DNA from 2 places in the Desulfosporosinus sp. FKA genome. Region 1 is predicted to be linked to the other one. Evidence: riboswitches for the same ligand, from Rfam matches in the RefSeq annotation. Region 1 holds a riboswitch; the other holds the start of a gene.

Evidence for each region. Region 1 has a riboswitch for cyclic di-GMP ahead of B5771_RS14065 (hypothetical protein). Riboswitches for the same ligand answer to the same signal wherever they lie in the genome.
Region 2: linked by a shared signal. The riboswitch ahead of B5771_RS09500 (response regulator) and the one ahead of B5771_RS14065 (hypothetical protein) in region 1 are both predicted to bind cyclic di-GMP.

The regions. Positions count from the first base shown of each region.
Region 1 covers NZ_NAHZ01000030.1:35,300-39,517, reverse strand. The annotation lists gene B5771_RS14075 (LysR family transcriptional regulator) at 1-116, opposite strand, end outside; gene B5771_RS14070 (putative sulfate exporter family transporter) at 350-1,366, shown strand; cyclic di-GMP riboswitch class I at 1,799-1,883, shown strand; gene B5771_RS14065 (hypothetical protein) at 2,096-2,350, shown strand; gene B5771_RS14060 (Imm70 family immunity protein) at 2,410-2,973, opposite strand; gene B5771_RS14055 (transglycosylase domain-containing protein) at 3,177-4,218, opposite strand, start outside.
Region 2 covers NZ_NAHZ01000026.1:119,893-124,110, forward strand. The annotation lists gene B5771_RS09490 (YqeG family HAD IIIA-type phosphatase) at 1-161, opposite strand, end outside; gene B5771_RS09495 (DUF4405 domain-containing protein) at 423-1,409, shown strand; cyclic di-GMP riboswitch class I at 1,617-1,704, shown strand; gene B5771_RS09500 (response regulator) at 1,838-2,218, shown strand; gene B5771_RS09505 (hypothetical protein) at 2,290-2,538, opposite strand; gene B5771_RS09510 (efflux RND transporter periplasmic adaptor subunit) at 2,814-4,043, opposite strand; gene B5771_RS09515 (efflux RND transporter permease subunit) at 4,033-4,218, opposite strand, start outside.

The DNA.
Region 1 (4,218 bases):
AAGTTGCGGATGTGGAGACTGACGCTTGGCTGGGATAAAAACAGCTCTTCAGCAGCGCGAGAAAAACTGTTTTGCTCGATAACTGTCACAAATACTTTTAGAGATTCCGTAATCAAGACTCATAACCTCCTTAACAATAGGCCTAAAAGTAATGCCCTCGCTTAAAAATGCATGTACGTATTAAATAACCATATGCTTAACATTAGACATCTAGATTGTAAGTCTAAATTACAGCCTTTATATTTAAGTGCAGAAACCTGAAATTAAGGTCTTTAACAATGAACCTGTTCCGGAACAATAGGTTAAAAAGCTTTCAGGAAATTTTGCATGGCATGGAAGGGTTGAAAAAATGTCTCACAACATCGAAATTCCAGCGGTCACTTTACAAAAATCTAATTTATTCAAATTGTACGGGGGTATTTTATTTACCTTTGTTATTGCAGGGATCGGCACAATCGCCTCGGATTTGCCAGTCCTTGACAGAATAGGCGCTATGCTCACCTCAATCTTGATTGCAGTTTTATATCGCAACGTTTTCGGTTATCCGGAAGATATCCGCACCGGAATACAATTTTCTGCCCATAAGATCCTTCGTTTTGCAATTATTCTTTATGGTTTTAAGCTCAACATTGATATTGTTTTAAACCAAGGAGGCCTGCTGCTAATTCATGACACCTTAAGCATCATTGTTGCAATCAGTGTGACATTGCTTTTTGCCAAACTTTTTAAAGGCGAAAAGATGCTCTCCCTTCTTTTAGGCATCGGTACAGGTGTTTGTGGTGCTGCTGCTATTGCTGCCGTTTCTCCGATTGTTAACGCCGATGATGAGGATACAGCCCTCGGAGCAGGTATTATCGCCTTAGTAGGCACTCTGTTCGCGATTGGCTACACTTTGATTCGCCCCATACTCCCAATTACAGCAGTTCAATTTGGCATTTGGAGCGGAATTAGTTTGCACGAGATTGGTCATGTTGCTGCGGCTGCGGCAACGGCAGGACCAACAGCCTTAACGATTGGCTTATTAGCCAAGCTGGGTCGAGTTTTCTTACTCATTCCTCTAAGTCTTATTCTTTCCCTTTGGACACGTAAAAATGGTCAGGAGACTGCCAAAAAAGCGCCATTTCCCTGGTTTTTACTTGGATTTCTCATTACAAGTATTATCGGTACCTATTTTCCTATTCCTAAACATATTTTATCAGTAATTTCAAACGACATTGGTCCGTTTTTATTAGCTGCCGCCATGGTAGGCCTGGGCCTCAATGTTCATTTATCCAATTTACGCAGCCGGGCCTTGCGGCCGGTTTTGGCCATGCTTATTGCCTCAATTGTCCTTTCAGCCTTCTCATATTTTACACTTTGGTTTTAGGCGATTCCAAATCAATCCTTTTTAGCTTAACAAATTCTGAGAAGCTCAAAAATATAAATATTATATGTAATGTATTAGAAATTACTATTCACAATTCATCATTGTCTTTGCCCGTACTTCACCATTAGAAAGGGCGTAGAAACCATTTTGGTCTACGCCCCTTTCCAATACCACCCCACCGTTTATGCTTTTCCCATTAAGGTGATCATGACTCAAAATTACATCCAAATTTCGAACAAAATTGAGCTAGAATCTGCAAATAGGACTATAGGCCCATTGGTTTGGCTAAATGACCTATACTGTCTATAATTGATCACAATTACCATTAGGACTTAACCCGTATATTGTCTATACTTATTGTAAAAGTATCGTCATTATTTTCTTTCAAATGCTGTATTTCGAGATTATTCGAAATCTATTCAGCCCCTTATATTGTGACAAAAGCAAACTTAGTGAAAATTAAGGGCGCAAAGCTATGGGCCTTCCAGGTAATGCTGATGGTCGCCAAGCTTCCGAACCGTCGTCTAACAAAAAGGCAATTATTCTAAGGATAAAGCAGCTTTTTGTTTTAAATGGCAGAAATTGGGGTGAGGTCTTATGAAGAGTATAGAAACCTGGTATTCTAAGCCCATAGGTATCCAGAAGATAGTTTTAATACTATTTATAATAGGCATTTTGCTTTTAGGCCTACTTTCTACGCACACCATTCTCACAAGAGGGTCATCTAGTATGATATCTTCTGCCACTGCCAAAGAAACTATTAAACATACATATTCCTCAGCTTCTTGGTATCCCTTAATTAAAGATATCCAAGTCGACGGAGAAACTGTTACAATTCTGACATATATCTACCCAGATCCAGAAGGCAAACAACTAGCTGAAAACATTTCTCGGAAAATGTTATCCGAAAACAATTTTTTATCTAAAGTGGAGATTTATGGGTTAAACGTTAACAAAATTCTCCTGTTTTCAATGAACAAATAAGAACCACCCCCACTTGAAGAAGTGGGGGTCTTACGTTTGGATAAAAAAAGAAGGGTTTCTTAAGCAATCTCTTTATCAGTTTCAATTAATGAGTTTTCCAAGGTTTTTAACAAAAGATCAAATAAATCCCGGCCATCATTTACAAGAAAACAATTCACTAAATTGGAGTAATTACTGCATTCTCTTTTCCTCAGCGATCCTCTTTCACTTAAATCTTCAATATCTAAAATAATATCTGTTGTTTCTATGTACTTCAATCTTTCACGTATATCTTTAAGCTCACCTATCAGCTTCGGTACGTCAACCCAATCAAGCTTTCCATTATAGAAGTGGATTAGTAAATATGGAAATTCTGTTCCCCAACCTCTAGGTTCAAGATAGTAGCTAATGGTAGAGCAAAATGAATGGAACAAATCGCGATGTTTGGCCTGATAGGACAAAAAATCAATTTTAAAACCGATTGCCATACTAATCACCTCATTAATTTTACTTAAGCTCAAATATTTCCGATTTTCCATAGTCTTTACTATCTTCTTCTCATAAGCAACGAATCTCCTTAACATCCGAATTTGAGCAAGAGGATTAGGTTGATTATAGTTCCGAAGAGCAGTTACAATTGGCATGGTCTGCTTACTTCTTAAATAAGTATATAATACTCGGATATAAAACCTTTAAATAGTGCCTTATGGCACAAAAATTAATGCCAAAAGCACAAATTACTCACTCTAATCATGTTAATATCTCTTGGAGAATAAGAAAGACGCTTATCCAGCGTCATACCAAAAAACTTTTTAAGACATTAAGCGGTAAATTATCAACTCTTTGGTTAATATGAACCCCCAATACCCAATACTCTCTGCACATCACTTATTCTATCTAGATAGGAAGAACGTCTATCCTTATCCTTTATTTTTCCTATCTTATTTTGAGCATCTAAAAAAACAGCTTCCCTATTCTCTGCTGAACTTTGAGGTGTTAATGATTCCAGGGCTGCTAGAGCAGCGTCGGCATCTTGTTCAGCTTTTGTCTCCTGGTCCGTTGGTTGGGGAATTTGATTCTCTTTGGGAATTATTACTCGATTGGTTATATTTGAACCGTCTTTTGCAGACTGCGACACGTTCACGCCGATCTGCCCTCCTAAACCCTTCTCTAAACAAGTTTTAGAAAACATATCTTGAGTTCCTGTGTCAAAGTCGGTAGGATTACCCCGCCAATCAATAGTTTTAAAAACAATTCCCTGTGGTTGGAGAAAATCTGCTTTTGGGAGACCTTCATGTATCTTGGTCATATAGTTCAACCAAATGTGTCCAGGATAGGTAGAGCCGAACAAATTGTCAACTTCCTTGGGGATATCATACCCGCACCATACAACGGTTGTATAATATGATGAATAACCGCAGAACCATCCATCTTTACTGTTTTCCGTAGTACCAGTTTTCCCGGCAACTATTTGGCCATCAATTTTTAAATTGTGCCCAGTGCCATAGTTCGAACTGATAACTCCTTTAAGAATATCGGTCATCATATAGGCAGATTCCGGTGAATAAATCGTTTTCACTTCTCGGCTGTTTTTATAAATCGTTTGCCCCAGATTGTCAATCTTTGTGACACAACTGGGCTGAGCATACCTTCCGCCGTTCGCTAAAGTATAGAAGCCCCCGGCTTGCTCAACAGGTGATACTCCTTCTGTGAACCCTCCAATACTCGCGATGGGGTTGTTATCTTCAGGATGAAGCCCCGCATACCTCATCGCCTCTAAATAGGCCAACCCCGTTTGGGGTTTTATTTTTGCCAATACCTGGTAAGCGACAGTATTAAGAGACATTTCCGTTGCCAATCGAATACTTACAGGCCCATAGTATCGGTTT
Region 2 (4,218 bases), on a different contig from region 1:
AACCACTCTCTAACCTTTGGACCCACTTCGACATCATTCCAAGGTGTCATGGTATTGTCTAAATCGATAATGAGCCCCTTAATTCCATCTCGAACAAGTTGCTCAACAAGAATGAGATCTATGGAAGGAGCTTGAAGTGTTGGTCGAAAATAGTCAAACATTGAACCCTCCAAGTATAGAACTTTTCATAATTATACCTTAGATAACACGTTTCAAGCAAGTCGACAGGCTATTAATTTAAATTAAATTAGTGTCTAACTTTTCTCGAGTCACTTCTCAAAAATTCCAATTCCCTATGGAAAATCAGCCAACGATGCGGAAATGAATTTATTCAGATTAATTTCAGGAAAACACTTTATATTAATAATAAGGCAAAAACATCGACCAAATGAAACTATAAATCTTTTAAGGAAGTGAGTTCATTGAATTGTAAACCGCCTTTAAAAATAGCTCTCGATTTTATAATGATCATTATTTACTTGCTTTTATTAAACCCTTTTGATACTGGCCTGGTTTTTCACGAAATTGCAGGACTCTTAGCAATCACTCTTTTTATCCTTCACATCTTGGCAAACTTGACGTGGGTTAAAAATATCTTCAAATTTCAATTCGGAGGAAAATCAGCAAAGAAACTATTATTTATGTTCTTAATTAATATTGGATTATTCCTTTGTGTTAGTACTATAGCCATAACCGGCATTCTTATTTCTCAAGTGCTTTTTCCTGCTGTATCAAATGGAAATTCTGATTTTCTTGTAACTGTTCATAAAGTTGTCTCATATTGTTGCCTTGTCATAATATCCATACATGTTTTATGGCATCGAAAGTATTTGTCTGCCTCCTTAGGTAATATGCTTGCAAATGATGAAAGAAAGTTTGTACTAACTTTAGGAATAGGGTTAATAATGGGTATTATATTTGACCGTAATATACTAGGATCTAATAAATGGTCAAGTAATCCCTCGAATCCTCCAACTGTCTCAATGCGAAATTCGCTAAATCTCCCTAACAAAAACAACACAAATCGGGGAGACAGTCCAAATTCCAACCAGGCTTTTGAGAACACTCAAGAACTTAATCGCCCTAGTTTGTTTGATTATCTTGGAAACTTGTTTTGCACAGGCTGTAATAAGCATTGTCCTCTTATAAGCCCAGGATGTAATAAAGGTGAAGCACAAATGCAAGCAGCTAAAACAGAATATCAAAACTTATATGGTCAAACTTCAAGTAACACCACAATAGACCAGGGAAACGAATACAATAGCAATAATAATAATAGTAATAACGATGGCTATAAAATACCAAATCCTCAAGAAGAAAATCATCACAGAAACAATGGTCAATTTAATGATAGGACATTTCAGAAGCATCATCATAGTGGCTATCATAAAACAGGATTCCGAGCATAAGCAGATCCATGGCTGTAGCTTCGTACAATTATACCTAAATAGGTGTGTGCTGCAAAATAGCTATCGAAGATCGAAAAAAATATTTAACAAAAAATTAGGCGGTTAATGTATTATCTTAAGGTTTAAATTATGTTGTAATTTGTTAAATTTTGTCTTATAATATCTTATAATATAAGAAAAGTTCTGATTTTCTCGGAACCAACATAATATACATTAGGGCAAATTGTTCGAAAGGACAAGACGCAAAGCTAAAGGGTCTAACTTCCATTGGGAATATGACAGCCTGGCTGCAAACTAAGAAATGTAAGCAGCTTTCGTTGCTTACATTTCTTAGTTTCAAAAACAGTTATTTTACTTATATTGCGTCATATACATACCATAATTCCCATACATATGTAGGAAAGCTATGGAAAGAGAGATGGATTTGCTTGAGTCAAGGTTCTTTACTAATCGTTGATGACAATCTTGGAATTCGAAGTCTCCTGAATGCTCTTTTTTCTTCGAAAGGGTACACCGTATTGACTGCCACTTCAGGAATCGAAGCATTGTCATTGGCGAAAGCACAGTTGCCCGATTTAATAATATCTGACATCAAGATGCCGGGCCTGAACGGCTTAGAGCTTCGAGAACAACTACATCGTTATAATCCAAACATTCGAATCATTTTAATGTCCGCTTACACGGATCAACAAGAGATCAACGAAATACTTCGTAATGGTGATATCGATTATGTAATGACTAAGCCTTTTGATTTGGAAGAGCTCAGCATTGCTGTTGATACCTTATTATTAAACGAAAAGCATCAGTAATGTTGGTCATAGCTAAAGCCCTCATCTGTGAGGGCTTTAGCTATACACGCTATGAGCTAAGTGAGATAAATCTATTTGGCACAAAGTTTTTTGCTATCTCTGTTAAAATTAAGAATTATATTGGTATTCTTCTCGACAGAATCTGGAAGCAAAGCATACCCAAGAGTCATTTCCATTAAACTCTTACATGTTTTCCTTTGCGCCACGGTACAGCCAATATCTTTTAATTCCCTCGCGCTTAGCTTTACACCTCGAGCCGCAGCATCACAATAATAATACGAACCGTTAACATTCATCCCTTCATTAATATATGGACACATTTTAAATTCCCCCTTTAAAATATACCTTAAAAAGCTTTAGGCAGCTTATAAGTACCGAAAAAATAGTTTTGTCACATAATTCACAATTGAAGTTATTATTTGTGATTGTGAATACTATCACTAGGGATACTATACCACAGATTTATCTTAAAGTCACTATAAATTTGCTCACCATAAACGAAAATACCGCCTGCATGACGAAACCCCTAGACACAGTTCTAATGTCTAGGGGTTTCCTTTTATCTCACATAAACTATTTTAATATCAATAGACTTTTATTCCGACTTACTACTTCCTTCGACAATATTCACCTTTTCTCCCTCGTTTAAAAAGCTCTGTCCTTCTGTAACTACCTCCATACCCTTTGTGATATTTCCTTTGACTTCGGTATTTTTATTATCAGAAATACCAACCGTTACTGCTATTTTTTTAACTTTTCCATTAACAACTGCATAAAGATAATTTACATTATTCTCTATGTTGAGTGCTTGATTGGGAACGAGCAATATGTTACTTTCACTTTCGGCCGGCAGCGATACTTTAATAAACATACCTGCAGTTAAACCACTTTGTGAATTATCAATTTTTACTTTCACTAAATACGAATTGTCCTTCGCATCCGAGTTAGGACTAATCGTAGTAATAACTCCGGAGACCTTTTTGTCCTTCAGGGCATTTATGCTCACAGGTACAGTTTGACCAACCTTAATTTTACCGATAACAAGATCCGGAACACTAATTTCTGCCACCATACTGCTGGAATCAATAACCGTAACGGAACCTGATTGGCTACTGACCATTCCTCCAACTTTAACGTCTTTGGCAGAAACTACTCCCGAGATAGGGGATACTACGGTTAGATTATCAAGCTGGACCTGAGCTGCATTAACACTTGCCTTCGCTTGTTCGACTTGTGCTTCTGCTGCTGACACTGCTAAATCATCTTTAGCGGCATTTAACTCGATAGCAGCATTATCATATTTTGTTTTGGCGCTGTCTAAATCCTGTTTAGAAGCAGCTCCTCCATCATACAAAGCTTTTTCATTATTATAATCTTTTTGGGCATCGTTATAAGTGATTTGAGATTTTTCTAAGGTTTGTTGTGAGCTCAAGCGTGTTTTTGCGAGGTTTTCCTCTGCCACGGCTAAGGACTGCTGTTGTATTTGCAGCTGAGCTTGAAGATCAGACGCATCAATTGTAAAGAGAACCTGTCCGCTGGAAACCTTGGAACCAATATCAACATTTAAACTGGCTACTCTTCCCCCAGTCTTGGGAAAAACCTGTATTTCCTGGACAGGATCAAATTTACTGGCGTAGTCAACCATAGTCGATAAAGAACCAAGAGCGACCTTTTGCGCTTTTACATTTTTCACAGTAACTGCTGGAACTTCAACTTTTCTATGCTTTAAAGCATAATTCCCACCTAAGGCAGCAGCTATTACCAGTAGACCGATAATTATAGTTCGTTTCTTAATCTGCCTGATTCTACTAAGATTAAATTTCAATTTGTGGAACCTCCCCGGCATTTATTGTTTTTCTTTTCTTTGAAATACGATGCTTTAAATCGTCCATTAAAGTATAAACTACCGGCAAGACAATGGGCGAAAGGAGCGTAGACATGACCATGCCTCCGATGATTACGATAGCCATACTCTTTTTCATTTCGCTTCCTTCACCTAT